4 regions of the Serratia sp. EC4 genome follow, and region 1 is predicted to be linked to each of the others. Evidence: predicted binding sites of a transcription regulator. Region 1 holds the regulator's gene; each other region holds the start of a gene.

Region 1 (4,177 bases):
TTCCGCCTGGTGGATCCGACCGATACCTCCAACACCACCTCCGTGCAGTTCTTTAACCGCCAGAGCTACCTGAACCCGTGCCTGGACTCTTCCCAGCGCTTTGTCGACAAGGTGATTGGCGAGATTGCCCAGATGCATAAAGAAGCCGGCCAGCCGATCAAAACCTGGCACTTTGGCGGCGATGAGGCGAAAAACATCCGCCTGGGCGCAGGCTATACCGACAAGGCGAAACCGGAACCGGGTAAAGGCATCATTGACCAGAGTAATGAAGACAAGCCGTGGGCCAAGTCGCAGGTGTGCCAGACGATGATCAAAGAAGGCAAGGTGGCCGACATGGAGCACCTGCCGAGCTACTTCGGCCAGGAGGTCAGCAAGCTGGTGAAGGCGCACGGCATCGACAGAATGCAGGCCTGGCAGGACGGTCTGAAAGACGCCGAAAGTTCGAAGGCGTTCGCCACCTCGCGCGTGGGCGTCAACTTCTGGGACACCCTGTATTGGGGCGGTTTCGACAGCGTTAACGACTGGGCCAATAAAGGGTATGAAGTGGTGGTCTCCAACCCGGACTACGTCTACATGGACTTCCCTTACGAGGTGAATCCGGACGAGCGCGGTTACTACTGGGGCACCCGCTTCAGCGACGAGCGCAAGGTGTTCAGCTTCGCGCCGGACAACATGCCGCAGAACGCGGAAACCTCGGTCGACCGCGACGGCAACCACTTCAACGCCAAAAGCGACAAGCCGTGGCCGGGTGCCTACGGTCTGTCCGCTCAGCTGTGGAGCGAAACCCAGCGCACCGATCCGCAGATGGAATACATGATCTTCCCGCGCGCGCTGTCGGTGGCGGAACGCGCCTGGCACCGCGCCGGTTGGGAGCAGGACTATCGCGCCGGCCGCGAATACAAAGGCGGGGAAACCCACTTTGTCGATACCCAGGCGCTGGAGAAAGACTGGCTGCGCTTCGCCAATATCCTGGGCCAACGTGAACTGGCCAAGCTGGACAAAGGCGGCGTCGCTTATCGTCTGCCGGTGCCGGGCGCCCGCGTGGCGGGCGGCAAGCTGGAAGCGAATATCGCGCTGCCGGGATTGGGCATCGAGTATTCCACCGACGGCGGCAAGCAGTGGCAGCGCTATGACGCCAAGGCCAAGCCGACGGTCTCCGGTGACGTGCAGGTGCGTTCGGTCAGCCCGGACGGTAAACGCTACAGCCGCGCCGAGAAGGTCTAGGTCTGGCTCCGGGGCCCGTGGTTCTGGCAGCGGGCCGCATCATAATGAAGGGGGAATGCGTTCGCCCCCGCGCGTGCCGGCGTGGGGCGGATGTTGAAGTGAGAGCAGTACGTGGAGTCGCAGTGCCGCTGCAATTGTAGTATTTCATGACATGATCTTCCCCCGGCTTGTCCGGGGATTTTTTTGCCCGTTGTACGGCGGGCATAAAAAAACCGCCCCAATGTGAGGCGGTTTTTCATAGCCGGTCAGGCTTATTTCTTGTCGTGCAGCGATTCGTCTTCGCGGCAGTCACCGGTTTCACAGTGGCCGTACAGGTACAGACTGTGGTTGGTGAGCTTGATGCCGTGCTGCTTGGCGATATCACGCTGGCGCACTTCGATGGATTCATCACTGAATTCGATCACTTTGCCGCAGTCCAGGCAAATCAGGTGATCGTGGTGATGCTGTTGGGTCAGCTCGAACACGGACTTGCCGCCTTCGAAATTGTGACGTGTCACAATGCCCGCATCGTCAAACTGGTTCAGTACGCGATAAACCGTCGCCAGGCCGATCTCTTCGCCCATATCAATCAGTTTTTTGTACAAATCTTCCGCACTGACGTGATGGCATTCCGGATTTTGCAGTACTTCCAGGATTTTGAGTCGCGGAAGCGTGACTTTTAAGCCGGCCTTCTTCAATGCGATGTTGTTGTCGGTCATGCGAATTCAGTCCTGTTACTATGCTAATCAAGTTGAGGCGTACTCGCCTGTGGCATCGGTCGGCACAAAGAGTTAATGCGTCTCATTATAGAACCGGTTGTACTAAATGGAAACCGCCGGTTGTTAACAAAGATATAATTGCACTATTGCATGTTTTGCATGCAACGCCTTGATGGATGGGATAAACCGATATCTCAGTCTACCGTGACGGGGTGGGAAGTTACAAATCTGTAGCTTCTATCGCAGCAATCCCTGTTGCCGATGACGGCCCTGTCGGCACACTATGCACTTTACAGGGCCTTTGTTCAACCTTTCGCCAGTACCGGCGTTTAGCCGACGATATCGGCCAGGCTCAGCTCTTCGACGATCTGTTTGACCCAGGCGTCCACGCGCTCATTGGTCAGCTCCGGCTGACGGTCTTCGTCGATCGCCAGACCGATGAAGTGGTTGTCGTCCGCCAGGCCTTTGGAAGCTTCGAAGTGGTAGCCTTTGGTCGGCCAGTGGCCCACGATGGCCGCGCCGCGCGGTTCGATGATGTCGCGGATGGTGCCCATCGCGTCACAGAAATATTCCGCGTAGTCTTCCTGGTCGCCGCAGCCGAACAGCGCCACCAGTTTGCCGTTGAAATCGACTTCTTCCAGCGTCGGGAAGAAATCATCCCAGTCACACTGCGCTTCACCGTAGTACCAGGTCGGGATACCCAGCAGCAGGATATCGAACCCTTCCAGGTCTTCTTTGCTGCTTTTGGCGATGTCATGCACTTCTGAGACATCGTCGCCAAACTGTTTCTGAAGAATTTTCTGGATCATTTTGGCAATGTTTTCGGTATTGCCAGTGTCGCTGCCAAAGAAAATGCCTACAGTAGCCATATCGCGTATAACCTTTAAATTCAATTAATTGCATTACTCGGCGCCGGCACTGCCGCCGATTAAAATGATGCCATGACAAGAGCCTTTCGCCATGGTGGCGGGCGCCGACAGGCGCAGTCTCTTACCGGTAAATGCGTATCATGCCAGAAAGTGGCGCCGGGGTTTTATCGCATTTATGCGATGCCGAAGGATGAAGAAAAGCGTGGTCGATCCGGCGTTGTCCTTAACGCCGCGCCGCGCGTGCGGCCGAAGAGATCAATGTTCCGGCTGTTCTTCCGCCAGTTGCGCCAACAGCATCTGCTCGATGAGTTCGCTGCGGCTGATGTTGCGCTGTTCCGCCAGTTTGTTCAGGGCGTCCACCGCATCCGCGTTGATTTTCAGCTCTACGCGCCGCAATCCGCGCACTTTATCGCGCCGTAACTGATTGCGCTTATTGATTCTAAGCTGTTCATCGCGGGAAAGCGGGTTGGTTTTCGGGCGCCCCGGACGGCGTTCATCTGCGAACAGATCCAGCGTCGTGCGATCCGTTTGTTCTTTTGCCATAGGTAGCGGTACTGCAAGGGAGTTTGCATCAAAAAGCGCTCGCACGCTTCCGGAGGCATCGATTAACACACTTCGGGCCAATAAACCCTAACCCAAATTTACCCCCGAACCGGCGTTCGCGAACGCGCTGGCGCGGCGGCAAAATTATAGCGCGCCATATTACCCCAGCAGATGGAGCGGCGACAATGCCTAACTGCGGGCTAAACGCGCTAAGCCGTTATCTTTAGCGCGTTTTTTCGCCAGATTAACGTATTTTTCAGGCTTCGCCGAGGAAACGGTGGATGGCGCGCAGCACCGCTTCCGGTTTTTCGGCGTGCACCCAATGGCCGGTGCCGGCGACGACGTGCGCGCGGGCCTGCGGGAACTGGCGGGCGATATCTGCACGGTAGCTGTCCTGCACGTACGGCGACAGGCCGCCGCGAATGAACAGGGTCGGGTGTGGCCAGGCCGGGACGTCCTGCCAGCCGGTGATGTCTTCGTAGCGTTCGATCAGCACCGGCAGGTTGAAGCGCCATTCACCGTTATGGAAGGACTTCAGCAGGAACTGGATCACGCCTTCTTCCTGCAGGTAGTCGCGCATCAACTGGGCGGCCGCCTGGCGCTGGGTGATGCCGGCGGCGCTGACGGCCTTCAGCGCGGCGAAGATCTCGTCATGACGTCGGGTCTGGTAATCCACCGGCGCGACGTCGATGACGATCAGCTTGGCGATGCGCTCGGGCGCGATGGCGGTCAGCGCCATCGCCGCTTTGCCGCCCATCGAGTGGCCGATGACGATCGCTTTCTCCAACTGCAGTTCGTCGAGCAGCGCCAGCAGATCCTGCGCCATGGCGGGGTAGTTCATGT
Region 2 (4,177 bases), on a different contig from region 1:
TTTCAGCAGGCGGCACAGGGCGCGCAACAGCGTCGATTTGCCGCAGGCGTTCGGCCCGACGATCACCGTGAAGGCGCCGTCGGGGATCGCCACGCTCAGATCGTCAGCGATGATTTTATTGTCGTAGCCCAGCTTCAGGTGCGAGGCGTGCAGGCGGTGGCTCATGGCATTATCACTCTTCATTATCTGCGGGCCTCTCGGATGAGCAGCCAAATCAGGTACAGGCCGCCGATGCAGACGGTCACGACCCCGACCGGCAGTTGGATCGGCGCGAAAAGATGTTGGGACACCACGTCGGCGCCGAGCAGCAACGCCGCGCCCATCAGCGCCGAGGAGGTCAGGGTGACCGAGGATTGTCCGGCCAGGCGACGGGCGATCTGCGGCGCCGCCAGCGCGATAAAGGAAATCGGCCCGGCGGTGGCGGTGACGGCGGCGGTGAGGGTAACGCCAAACAGCATCAGCCACAGCCGGCTGCCTTCGGCGTTGACGCCCAGCGCGCGCGCCGTGTCGTCGCCCATTTCCAGCAGCTGCAGCCGTTTGCCCATCAGCAGCGCGGCCGCGGCCGCCAGCACGATGAACGCCGTGGCGGGCTGGGCTTTTTGCCAGGTCATGCCGTTGAGCGAACCGGCCTGCCACATGGCGGCGTCCATGGCGCGCTCGAGCGAAGCGGTGATGATCAGCCAGGTGTTGGTGGAAACCAGCACTGCGCTGATGGCGATGCCGACGATGATCAACCGGAAGCCGGCGATGCCTTGCCGCCAGGCCAGCAGATAGATGGCCAGCGCCGAGAGAATGCCGCCGGCCAGCGCGCCGCCGGCGATGTAATAGTAGCCGCCGTTGAACAGGGTGATGGCGATCAGCGCGCCGGTGTAGGCCCCCATGTTAAAGCCGATCACGTCCGGGCTGCCGAGCGGGTTGCGGATAATCGACTGGAAAATGGCGCCGCTCATGCCGAGCGCGGCGCCTAACAACAGCGCCATGGCGATGCGGGGCAAGCGCCATTGGGTGACCACGGTCACCAGATTTTTCGGCGCCTCGCCGCTGAGCGCGGCAAAGACCTGCTCCAGCGAGAGCTGCAGCGTGCCGTAGCACAGCGCGGCAACCGCCATCGCCAGACATAACGCCAGCAGCGAAAGGTTGACCAACAGCAGGCGCAGCGGCACGCGCCAGTTGATGACGCCGTCTGGACGGCCGATATGCAGCGTGTGCGGCAGACTCATCACAAGCCCCCCAGCGTTTTCTTGCGGCGCACCAGCCAGATCAGTACCGGCGCGCCGATAAAGGCGGCGACGATGGAAACCCGCAGTTCACCGGCCGCCAGCAAGCGGCCGACCACGTCGGCGCACAGCAGTAAAATCGGCGCCAGCAGCATGGAATAGGGCAGGATCCAGCGTTGGTCGGGGCCGACCCACCAACGGGCGATATGCGGCACCATCAGGCCGATGAAACTGATCGGACCGACGGTGGCGGTCGCCGCGCCGCACAGCAGCGTGATGGCGATCACCGCGACGATCTGAGTCAGCACCACGCGCGCGCCGAGCACGATAGCCAAATCTTCCCCCATGCCGATGGTATTCAGCGGCCGGGCGATGAGCAGCGTCAGCAGGCAGCCGAGCAAAATGGCGGGGGCGGTGACCGGCAGCGTGGACAGCGTGCGGATATCCAGCGTGCCGGCCTGCCAGAAGCGCAGTTGGTCAAAGGTTTGCGGATCGATCAGCGACAGCCCGGTGGTGATGCCGAGCAGCACCGCGCCGATCGCCACGCCGGCCAGCGTCAGCCGCACCGGGTTGATGCGCCCGCCCGCCAGCGTGCCGATCAGGTAGACCAGCAGGGTGGTGAGGGCCGCGCCGACAAAGGCATAGGCCATATAGCTTTCGGTGGTGGCGGCGCCGAAAAACATGATGCCGATGACTACGGCGAAGCTGGCGCCGGCGTTGATGCCGAGCACGCCGGGATCGGCCAGCGGGTTGCGCGTCAGCGCCTGAATCAGCGCGCCGGCGGCGCCGAGCGCCATGCCGGCCAGGATGCCCGCCAGCGTACGGGGTACCCGGGCATTGAGAATGATGGTGCTGTCGGAACCGCTCGCGGCGCCCTGCAGGCTGAGCCAGACGGTATGGAAGGGGATGGCTTTGGAACCCAGCATCAGGCTGGCCATGATGCACAGCAGCAACAGCGCCAAACCGATACCGAACCCGGCGATGCGTTTGAAGCCACTGGCGTAAGCTGCGTGCGGTGCGGACGAAAGCGTCCGCTCAGTTGGAGTGGGTACGTTCACACCGGTAACTCCTGTATGATTTTTATTCTCATTGTTATTTGCGTTCATGCGGGCGCTTATAGTAGCACGAGTTTACGCCCGCATGCACCCGCCGGTTGGCGGCGCAGGTGCAATGATGATGTTAATAACTATTGATATTTCAATTGATTGAATGTGAATGCTTGCCCCGTTTGCGGAAAGCGTCGGCAGGGGGCTGGCCTGCCGACGGCATGATTCAGGGCTTTTTGAACAACCGTTCGATTTGGTTCAGCATGTTGGTGGCGCTGTAGTAATCGAGGCGGAAGGTGTCGTTGCCGACGGCGTAGACGTGCCGCTGTTCCACCGGCTCCAGATGTTTGAGGAACGGGTTGGTCAGCACCTCTTGCACTTTGCGCTCATTGGTGGCGAACAGGATCAGGGTTTTGCCATTCAGGCCTTCGGCCATTTTTTCGCCGGAGATCTGGATGATGTCATGGCGTTTCCCCATGCTGGTGTTGCCTTTGGCGCTTTCCGGCGGGGTGGCCAGTTGGAAACCGAGCTGGGTCAGCAGTTTGCCCTGGGCGGAACCCGGCGTCCACAGCATGGCCTCGCGGCCGTTGTCGGCATACACCAGCGGAGTGGTGGGCTGCGGCGGCAGCGCGATCGCCTGCTTCACTTGCTCCACGCGCTGTTCGAAACGATCTTCCGCCTGTTTGGCGCCGGCTTCATGACCGGTGATCTCGCCGAGCTCGCTGGCCAGCTGCTGCCAGCTTTTGTCGCCATAATCGAGCACCAGCGTCGGCGCAATGGCGGACAGCTGGTCATACAGTTTCAACGCCGAATCCCCGCCGGTCGCGGCGACGACGATCAAATCCGGCGCGGCGGCGGCGACGGCTTCGGCATTGGGCTCCACCTGGTACAGCCGCTCGACGTGGCGCTGCTTGGCCACCTCGCTCCATTGGGTAAAGAAACCTTGTTTATCGGCCACCAGGGGATTTGGGCTGGTGGCGGCGCTGGCGACCACCGGGGCGTCGATAGCCAGCAGCGTGCCGGTGATGGTGACGCTGGTGGACACGATGCGCTGCGGCGGTTTTTCCAGCGTGAACTTCCCTTTGGCGCTGTCGATGGTGCGCGGCCAACTGCTGTCGGTTGCGGGAGCGGACGGTTTCTGCCCGTCGCTCTTGTCGTCCGGGCCGCAGCCACTGAGCAGCAGGCTGGAAGTGGCGATAAATGCAATGAACAGCTGGCGTAAGGATAGGGTCATGAGCGGGCTCTTTCTTTCCTTGAACTAAGGCGTATCAATCCGGCGGCGGATTGGCTGCGTGGTGTATGCCCGCTAATTTACCATTCAAGCCGCCAAAATGATAACCATTCGTATCTCAGCGCGTGGTGAATACAGAAAGAATAAGGAGATAGGGGCAGTGAGTGAGGCAGAAACGAAAAAAGCGCCAAAAGGCGCTTTTTTCTGAATTGGTGGGTCGTGCAGGATTGATTCGGCCTGTGGCCTCACCCTACGGGCAACGCTGCGCGTTGTCGTATCGCTGCGCGATGCTCGAACCTCTACGGTTCTTCATCCTGCACGACCCGGTGAACTCTGTCGGCGAGAGATGAAGTCAGAGTCGGATGGTGCAGAAACGAAAAAAGCGCCAAAAGGCGCTTTTTTCTGAATTGGTGGGTCGTGCAGGATTCGAACCTGCGACCAATTGATTAAAAGTCAACTGCTCTACCAACTGAGCTAACGACCCGCAGAAGTGGTGGGTGATGACGGGCTCGAACCGCCGACCCCCTCCGTGTAAAGGAGATGCTCTACCAACTGAGCTAATCACCCACTTCAGGACTTCCAGGCACTGCTAAACGAGAGAATGATGGTGGGTGATGACGGGCTCGAACCGCCGACCCCCTCCGTGTAAAGGAGATGCTCTACCAACTGAGCTAATCACCCTC
Region 3 (4,177 bases), on a different contig from region 1:
CCTGCACCACCGCTTTCGGTACGTTTTCCCACTGATAGACCGCCGTGCCGGTGCTGCTGGTGGCGATGCGCGAGTTGCCCGCTTCGATCTTGTTGTGATAATCGTTGCGGAAGTAGGTCACGCCGGCCAGCCAGCCGTCGTTATGGAACTCCAGCCCGATCTCTTTGTTAACGCTGGTCTCCGCTTTCAGATCGTCGTTGCCGAGCAGGTAGCAGCCGTTTTTGGTATCGCTGCCGGCACATCCCTGGCCTTTGCTGTACAGCAGGTAGTTGCCGTTGGTCTGGAACAGCGTCGGGGCTTTATAGGAACGTGCGATGCCCATCTTCAGCGTGAAGTAGTCGCCCAGTTCCTGCGACAGGTTCAGCGCCGGGCTCCAGTTGTTGCCGGATTCCGAATGCAGATCGTAGCGCAGACCCGGCGTCAGCATGGTGGTGTCGGTCAGTTCAATGTTGTCTTCGGCGAACAGCGAGAAGATATGCGCGGAAGCGTAAGGGCTGCGCGTACCTGTGGTCATGCCGGGAATGGTGCCGCCCATCAGTGTTTGGCTGGTGGACGTGCCGTCTTTCATCCGCTGCTGGGTCCACTCGGTGCCCAGCGTGGCGGTTTGCGCGACGCCCAGCTCAAACGGCACGCTGACTTCGCTGTGCGCCAGGAAGTCGTCCAGCTTGGTGGTGCCGAAACCGGTGTTTTTGGTGTCGAAGATGCCTTCGGTGCCGCCGGCCAAGCCCTCGTTCAGGCGGGTGTTGCGGGTGCGTTCGAACTGCACGTAGTTGTTGGTGCTCACGCCGTTGTCCCAGGCGCCGCGATGGGTCAGGCCGAAGGTTTCACGGTAGATGCGGTTGGTCTCTTTGCCGTAGTTGCTCTGCACCAGGGCGTTGGTGTTGGTGTTCTGGGTATCGCCGGCGTACAGGTTGCCCTGGCGGCCATAGGCGTACTCGAACTCCAATGACTGCAGATGGGCGAAATCCCAGTGCAGCAAGGCGTCGATGTTTTTATCGACCACCCCCTCGCGCCCGGCCGGGACGCTGTTGGCGTAGGCGCCGACGCGTTCGGATTTATGCGATTCGTTAATGTCCCAGGCGTCGGCCTGCGTTTTGCTGTAGCCGCCGAACAGGCGGAAGCTCAGGGAATCGCTCAGCGGGCCGGACAGGCTGAAGTCGGTGCGCTTGGTGGCGCCTTCCTGCTTGTGCTGCGGCACGTTGAAGTAACCGTTCAGCGAGCCGTGCAGCGCATCGCCGGCTTTCTTGGTGATGATGTTGACCACGCCGCCCGCGGCGCCGTTGCCGTAGCGCGCTGCGGCAGGGCCGCGCAGCACTTCGATGCGCTCGATCATTTCCGGCGGCACCCAGGCGGTATCGCCGCGCGAGTCGCGCTCGCCGCGCCAGCCCTGACGCACCGAGTTGCGGCTGGAGGCCGGTTTGCCGTCGATCAGAATCAGGGTGTTTTCCGGGCCCATGCCGCGGATATCGATCTGGCGATTGTTGCCGCGCTGGCCGCTGGTGGAGTTGCCGGTCAGGTTAACCCCGGGCATGGTGCGGATCAGTTCGCTGATGTCGCGCGCCGGCGGGCGTTTTTTGATCTCGTCGGCGGTGATGGTGGACACCCCCGGCGCCTGCAGGTTCTGCCGGGCGGCGGTCACGACGATGGTGTCTTCGCCGCGCGGCTTTTTCTCCGTGGCGCCGCTGTTCTCTTCCGTGGTGGTGGTGTCGGTCTGCTGCGCGGCGTTGGCGAACGCGGACGCGCCCAATCCCAAGCCGATAAGAGTGGCTAAAGAATAACGTGATAGCTTGCTTTTCATCTGAGTGTCCTACCTTGCTGCCATCCCTCGCCGAATGGGGGGAAGGGCGGTTGTAGTTTTTGTGTAGTCGGAAATAGAAAATCGGCTGCGGCAAGGGATGCCATTGATGTATCCCCGATCCCTGTCCGTTGCGCGCAATACCAGCACGATCTCCAAGCCTTACACACTATTGCAAATGCAAATTATTATCAATAGTATTTGGCGTACAGTGCGTTCGGGCGGTGGCCGGCGATAGGGAAAAGTCGACGTTCCCGGTGCCGCCAACTACAAAATGGGTAGGCGTTGTGAATACAGAACTACAGTCAGAAAGCAGCAGATTATTGGCCAGCAGCAATGCGGGCAGTCCAGGATGGTGGTTGACGGTGGCACGACGCGGTACGCCATGGGTAGAACCGGCGGGTAACGGCCGGTGGCGCACCACCTTCTTCTGGCGCGATCCTCAGGGATGCGAATTGACCTCCGCCTACCGTCGCGTGTGGATCAACATTAACTGCCTGACCGACCATCATCAGCCGAATCCGCCGCAAAGCCTGCAGCGCTTGGCCGGTACCGACGTGTGGTACTGGCAGACCGAGCTGAGCGGCGCCTGGCGCGGCAGCTACTGCTTTATCCCCTGCTTTGACGAGCGGCCGCCGGCGTTCAGCGGCGACGATGCGCACGCCAACATGCACAACCTGCGTCACTGGTGGCACCAGGTGTTCGTCAGCGCTACCCCCGATCTGCTCAACCCTTATCGCTCCTGGCAAAGCGCCAGCGGCCACAGCGTCTCCGGTCTGCACATGCCGGATGCGCCGCCGCAGCCGGTATGGCGCTCGTTCGACGAGTATGAGATCGCCAGCGGGCGCTGCACGCCGCCACTGCCGGCGCGTTTGCAGCGCCATACCTGGCAGAGCGAACGCCTGGGCAACAGCCGCGACGTCTGGATCTACACCACCGGCGACAGCAAGCCGGCCGAGCGCCCGCTCGCGATCCTGCTAGACGGCCAGTTCTGGGCGAAGCAGATGCCGGTTTGGGAGCCGCTGATGCAGCTGACCCGCGAGGGGGCGTTGCCGGAAGCGGTGTATGTGCTGATCGACATCATCGATCTGCCGCACCGGGCGCGAGAATTAACCTGCAAGGACGATTTCTGGCTGGCGGTGCAGGAAGAACTGATGCCGCAGCTGGCCGACTGGGCGCCGCACAGCGACAAGCCGGCCGATACGGTGGTGGCGGGGCAAAGCTTTGGCGGCCTGGCTTCTCTGTACGCCGGGCTGCGTTGGCCGCAGCGCTTCGGCGCGGTGATCACCCAGTCCGGCTCCTACTGGTGGCCGCGGCGCGACATGCTGCAGCTGCCGAGCATTCCCGATGACGCCTGCTGGCTGATGCAGCAGGTAGAACGGCACGGCCTGGGCAACCACGGCGCGCTGAAGGTCTTTATGGAAGCCGGTTCGCAGGAAAAGCTGGTGCATCGGGTCAGCGGCGAAATGGCGGCGCGCCTGAGCGACGCCGGCCATCGGGTGCACTACCGGGTGGTGGAAGGCGGGCACGACGCGCTGTGCTGGCGCAGCGGCCTGACCGATGGGCTGCAGGCGGTATGGGCCTCCGCTTTCGCCACCGCTTATCCGGCATCGGCGACGGCAACGGCACGAGGAACACATGGTGGAAAGCCTGAATCCGTTCGATGATCAACAGCAGCGCAGCCTGGTGCTGCGCAACGTACAACAACAATACAGTTTGTGGCCGGATTTCCGCGCCATTCCGTCCGAGTGGACGATCGTCTTTGGCCCGGCGGCGCGCTCCGCGTGCGACGAGTGGCTGGAACAGCATTGGCAAGATATTCTGCCGGTCGCAGCACGCGAGGCGTGACCGGCGCCAGGTAATTACGGGAGCAATAAGCAGTGTCACACACCCCTAACTCTCTCAGCGGCCCGGCGCTTGCGGGCGAATGGCCGCTGGTCGCGGCGCAACCCGGCATCTGGGTCGCCGATCAAATCTCCCCGCATCGCAATGCCTACGCGGTGGCCCACGCCATCGAACTCAACGGCCCCATTGCCGTAGAGCCTCTGCTGCAGGCCATCATCCAGGGCCTGGGCGAGGTGGACATGCTGCGCCTGCGTTTTGCGGAACGCGACGGCGTGCCGGTGCAATGGCTGGACGACGCGCTGGCGGTGTATGAGCCGGAACTTGTCGATCTGACGACGTCGTCGGATCCTGAAGCCGCCGCGCGCGCGCTGATGGACATCGATCTGGCGAGCGATCTGCGCGCCGGCAGCGGCGCGCCGCTGTATCGCCATATGGTGATGCGTTTGGCGGATGACCGTTGGTTCTGGTATCAGCGCTATCACCATCTGCTGGTGGACGGTTTCAGCTTCACCGCCATCGCTCGCCGCGTGGCGGCGA
Region 4 (4,177 bases), on a different contig from region 1:
ATCTCCACCGGGTACTGGAAGGCCAGAAACACGCCCTCACCCGCGCGATCTTCCGGATCCAGCTCCAGCAGATCCTTACCTTTGAAGGTGACTTCCCCTTCGGTCACTTCATATTCTTCACGCCCGGCCAACGTGGCGGACAGCGTGCTCTTGCCCGAGCCGTTCGGCCCCATGATGGCGTGCACTTCGCCCGGTTTGATCTCCAGATCCAATCCCTTGAGGATCTCGTTGCCTTCCACGCTGACTTTCAAATTCTTGATGCTTAACATGCTGTGTCCTCAGATAGCGCCGACGGCGCTAAAAATGCGGCGATTAACCCACGCTGTGTTCCAGGCTGATGGCCAGAAGTTTTTGCGCCTCGACGGCGAACTCCAGCGGCAGCTCGGAGAAAACGTCCTTGCAGAAACCGTTGACGATCATCGAAATGGCGTCATCCTCGCTGATGCCGCGCTGCAGGCAGTAGAACAGCTGGTCATCGCCGATCTTCGAGGTGGTGGCTTCGTGCTCCAGCTGCGCGCTGTTGTTGCGCGCTTCAACGTAAGGGAACGTGTGGGCGCCGCTGTCCGGCCCGATCAGCATCGAGTCGCACTGGGTAAAATTACGGGCGTTTTCCGCCCCCGGCAGGATTTTCACCAGGCCGCGATAGGTGTTCTCGCTGTGGCCGGCGGAGATGCCTTTGGCGATGATGGTCGACTTGGTGTTTTTGCCGATGTGGATCATCTTGGTGCCGGTATCCGCCTGCTGATGGCCGCTGGTCAGCGCCACCGAGAAGAATTCGCCGATCGAGTTGTCGCCCTGCAAAATCACGCTCGGGTATTTCCAGGTGATGGCCGAGCCGGTTTCCGACTGGGTCCAGGACATTTTCGAACCGGCGCCTTCGCACAGCGCGCGCTTGGTGACGAAGTTAAGGATACCGCCCTTGCTCTCGCCGCCGGAGAACCAGTTCTGCACCGTCGAGTATTTCACTTCGGCGTCTTTATGCAGGATCACTTCCACCACCGCCGCATGCAGCTGGTAGCTGTCGCGCACCGGGGCGGAACAGCCTTCGATATAGCTGACGTAGCTGCCTTCGTCGGCGATCAGGATGGTGCGCTCGAACTGGCCGGTTTTGGCGGCGTTGATGCGGAAATAGGTCGACAGCTCCATCGGGCAGCGCACGCCTTTCGGCACATAGACGAAGGTGCCGTCGGAGGCCACCGCGGCGTTCAGCGCAGCGAAGAAGTTATCGTTGGACGGCACTACGCGCCCCAGGTACTGACGCACCAGATCCGGGTATTCCTGGATCGCTTCGCCGAACGAGCAGAAGATCACCCCGCTCTCCGCCAGTTTTTCACGGTAGGTGGTGGCGACCGAGACCGAGTCGAAGATGGCGTCCACCGCCACCTCGCTGCCCTCGCGCACCGGTACGCCGAGCTGGTTGAACGCCAGCTCCACTTCGCTGGTCAGGTAATCTTTTTCCGTCGCCGCGCCCGGTTGCTGCTCGGCGCCGGGTTGCGAACCGCAAGCATCGTCGCAGCTGCCGCAGGACGGCGCCGAATAGTAACTGTAGTCCTGGTAGTTCAGGCGTTCGTAATTGGCCTTCAGCCAGTGCGGCTCCTCCATCTGCAGCCAGGCGCGGTAGGCTTCGAGGCGGAATTCCAGCATCCACTCGGGTTCGTTGCGCTTGGCCGAGATGGCGCGCACCACCTCTTCGTTGATGCCTTTGGCCAACTCATCGGTTGCCAGCTGGGTGAAGAAACCTTCTTTGTAGCGACCTTCGCTGACCCAAGCCTGCACTTCATTAGGCATTTCTACATTGCTTCGTGTCATGTTGATTGCATCGCTCAAACGCCAAAGCTCTCGCCGCACCCGCAGGCATGCTGAGCTTTAGGGTTGTTGAATTTGAATATCTGATTCAGCCCTTCGCGGACGTAATCTACCGTGGTGCCATCGATGAACGGCATGGCCTTCAGCGGCACGTAGAGTTTGGCGCCGTCGCGCTCAAACAGCAGATCGTCATCGGCGGGTTCGCGGGTCAGATCCAGCACATAGGCAAAGCCGGCGCAGCCGGATTGTTTCACCCCTAGCTGCAGCCCTTTCACCTGCGGATCCTGCTGCATCAGTTTGGTTATTTGTCGTACGGCGCTGTCGCTGAGCGAAATGCCTTGCCAGACATTTTCATCCAGAGAAAAAGTGCCGACATTTTCCGTTTGCATAGGGTCTACCTCACACTCGTGTTTGGCCACAGCCAATCTGGGTTGCTTATATGTTAGTGATAACGATTATCACTTCAACCGTTTGTTTTGCGGGGGTATCCGCCGCGAGCGCGGTTTTTCGCTGCGGCGTGCGGCAAGCCAGCGGGACATCCGTGGCGGCTTGCGGCGTCCGGCGGCAAGGTGTGCATGCTATCCCTATGAATTTGTTCTTTATCCTGCATCACCGTACCGCACTCCCCGGTGGCCCGTCAGCGTTACAGCGCCGCGGTGCATTGCCGATCTAAACATTCATAGAAAATACCTATTTCTGCATTCTGTCTGTCGTAAATGTGCGTTTATCGGCATTTCGTGGCGCAGCGCAAGCGCGCGCCCTCAGGTTAAAGTTTAGTCGCTCAGGCTCAAGTTGGGTCGTCGGCAGCCTTTTACACCTCACGCGATGAAAAAACGCCACGCCGGGGATTGATCGGCAACGCGGCAGTTTATATGATAATGATTATCATTCAATTGTAATTTGAGCGCGAAGCCAATGACTCTTTCGATCAACGCATGGTTGCTGGGCAAGATTGATGACTACAAATTCAGCGTGCGCGACGCCACGGTGGACTTTTACATGGCCGAAGCGGCGCTACGGCGCCCGGAATGCAATATCGACCACCTGAAGCGGTACAACAGCGTCAGCCTTACCATGGCCAATCTGTGTCTGGAGAACGGCGACGACGACAGCTACCTGCACGCGCTCAGCAAGCTGCACAACCGGCTGATCGTCGAGATCAACAATCCGCAGCGTTGCCAGCTGTTTCGGGTGCAAAGTTACCACTTCGCGCGCCATACGCTGACGCTGATCTGCCAAAAATACGCAATGGAAGGCACCTGGGAGAAGGCGAACGCGTTTCAGAAGGACTTCGTCAAACGCGTGCCGTTTCAGCTGTAAAGCGAAAGGCTCCGCAGGCCGAGCGCCTGCGGAAACCGGCGGGGATCAGTCGATGACCGCCGTGGTCAGACGCGAAGTGCAGCACAGCCGATCGCGCGCGTCGAAGATCTCGATTTGCCATACCTGATGACGGCGGCCAACGTGCAGCGCGCGGCACACCCCGCGCACCTGGCCATCGAACACCGCGCGCAGGTGGTTGGCGTTGATCTCCAGCCCCACCACTTTCTGCTCGCCCTCACTGCACAGGTAACCGGCCATCGATCCCATCGATTCCGCCAGCACCACCGACGCCCCGCCGTGCAACAGCCCGAACGGCTGCCGGGTGCGGCCATCGACCGGCATGGTGGCCTCGAGGAAATCCTCGCCCAGCTGGGTAAACTCGATGCCCACATGGCTGACCATGCAGCCGTCACCGGCGCGGTTCAGCTGCTCCAGCGACGTTTCACGTTTCCACAATTTCACTCAATCATCTCCAGAAGTGCCTGTAATGGGTGGCGCACGCCATTGCCCTCGATGCGTTTCACCTGGCTGCGGCAGGAATAGCCGGTCGCCAGGCAGCGCTGCCGCGGCAAACGCTGTAGCGTCGGATGCCATGATAGCTCATAAATGCCGAGCGAGTTTTGCAGGTTCTTGGCTTCATGGCCGTAAGTGCCCGCCATGCCGCAGCAGCCGACGCTGACGTTCTCCAGTTTGGCGCCGAAGCGGGCGAAGATCGCCGCCCACTGTTGGCCGCTGGCCGGCAGCGCGGTGGTTTCGGTACAGTGGCCGAACAGATACCACGGCTCACCGGTCGCCGGCTGTTCGGCGCGATCCGCGATCCGCTGCTGCAGCCATTCATGCACCAGCTGCACCTGGAAATCGCCGCGCTCGGCGCCGAGGATCTCGCGGTATTCGTCGCGGTAACACAGCACCAGCGCCGGATCGACGCCCACCAGCGGCATGCCAAGCTGCGCCACGCGGTTGAGGAAATCGGCGGTTTTGCGCGCGGTGCGGGCGAACCGCGTCAGGAAACCTTTCACATGTTGCGCCTTGCCGTTCGGCGAGAACGGCA

The links. The regulator Fur, encoded in region 1, represses iron uptake genes when iron is present. The targets are predictions, from matches to a motif close to ATAATAATGAGAACNACTATCAA.
Region 2: the regulator Fur is predicted to act here: its motif matches at 2,291-2,313, upstream of fepD (Fe(3+)-siderophore ABC transporter permease).
Region 3: the regulator Fur is predicted to act here: its motif matches at 1,974-1,996, upstream of fes (enterochelin esterase).
Region 4: the regulator Fur is predicted to act here: its motif matches at 2,246-2,268, upstream of sufA (Fe-S cluster assembly scaffold SufA).

The regions. Positions count from the first base shown of each region.
Region 1 covers NZ_JBNIDE010000002.1:309,192-313,368, forward strand. The annotation lists gene ACP39K_RS08105 (beta-N-acetylhexosaminidase) at 1-1,224, shown strand, start outside; gene fur (ferric iron uptake transcriptional regulator) at 1,476-1,922, opposite strand; gene fldA (flavodoxin FldA) at 2,252-2,791, opposite strand; gene ybfE (LexA regulated protein) at 3,047-3,334, opposite strand; gene ybfF (esterase) at 3,591-4,177, opposite strand, start outside.
Region 2 covers NZ_JBNIDE010000001.1:1,333,481-1,337,657, reverse strand. The annotation lists gene ACP39K_RS06305 (ABC transporter ATP-binding protein) at 1-165, opposite strand, end outside; gene fepG (iron-enterobactin ABC transporter permease) at 183-1,220, opposite strand; gene fepD (Fe(3+)-siderophore ABC transporter permease) at 1,220-2,275, opposite strand; gene fepB (Fe2+-enterobactin ABC transporter substrate-binding protein) at 2,490-3,497, opposite strand; RNA gene ACP39K_RS06285 (RtT sRNA) at 3,705-3,828, opposite strand; tRNA gene ACP39K_RS06280 (tRNA-Lys) at 3,903-3,978, opposite strand; tRNA gene ACP39K_RS06275 (tRNA-Val) at 3,986-4,061, opposite strand; tRNA gene ACP39K_RS06270 (tRNA-Val) at 4,100-4,175, opposite strand.
Region 3 covers NZ_JBNIDE010000012.1:20,226-24,402, forward strand. The annotation lists gene ACP39K_RS22540 (TonB-dependent siderophore receptor) at 1-1,798, opposite strand, end outside; gene fes (enterochelin esterase) at 2,083-3,462, shown strand; gene ACP39K_RS22550 (MbtH family protein) at 3,437-3,643, shown strand; gene ACP39K_RS22555 (enterobactin synthase subunit F) at 3,676-4,177, shown strand, end outside.
Region 4 covers NZ_JBNIDE010000003.1:46,416-50,592, forward strand. The annotation lists gene sufC (Fe-S cluster assembly ATPase SufC) at 1-269, opposite strand, end outside; gene sufB (Fe-S cluster assembly protein SufB) at 313-1,809, opposite strand; gene sufA (Fe-S cluster assembly scaffold SufA) at 1,824-2,195, opposite strand; gene ACP39K_RS10325 (hypothetical protein) at 2,722-3,126, shown strand; gene menI (1,4-dihydroxy-2-naphthoyl-CoA hydrolase) at 3,172-3,588, opposite strand; gene ydiJ (D-2-hydroxyglutarate dehydrogenase YdiJ) at 3,585-4,177, opposite strand, start outside.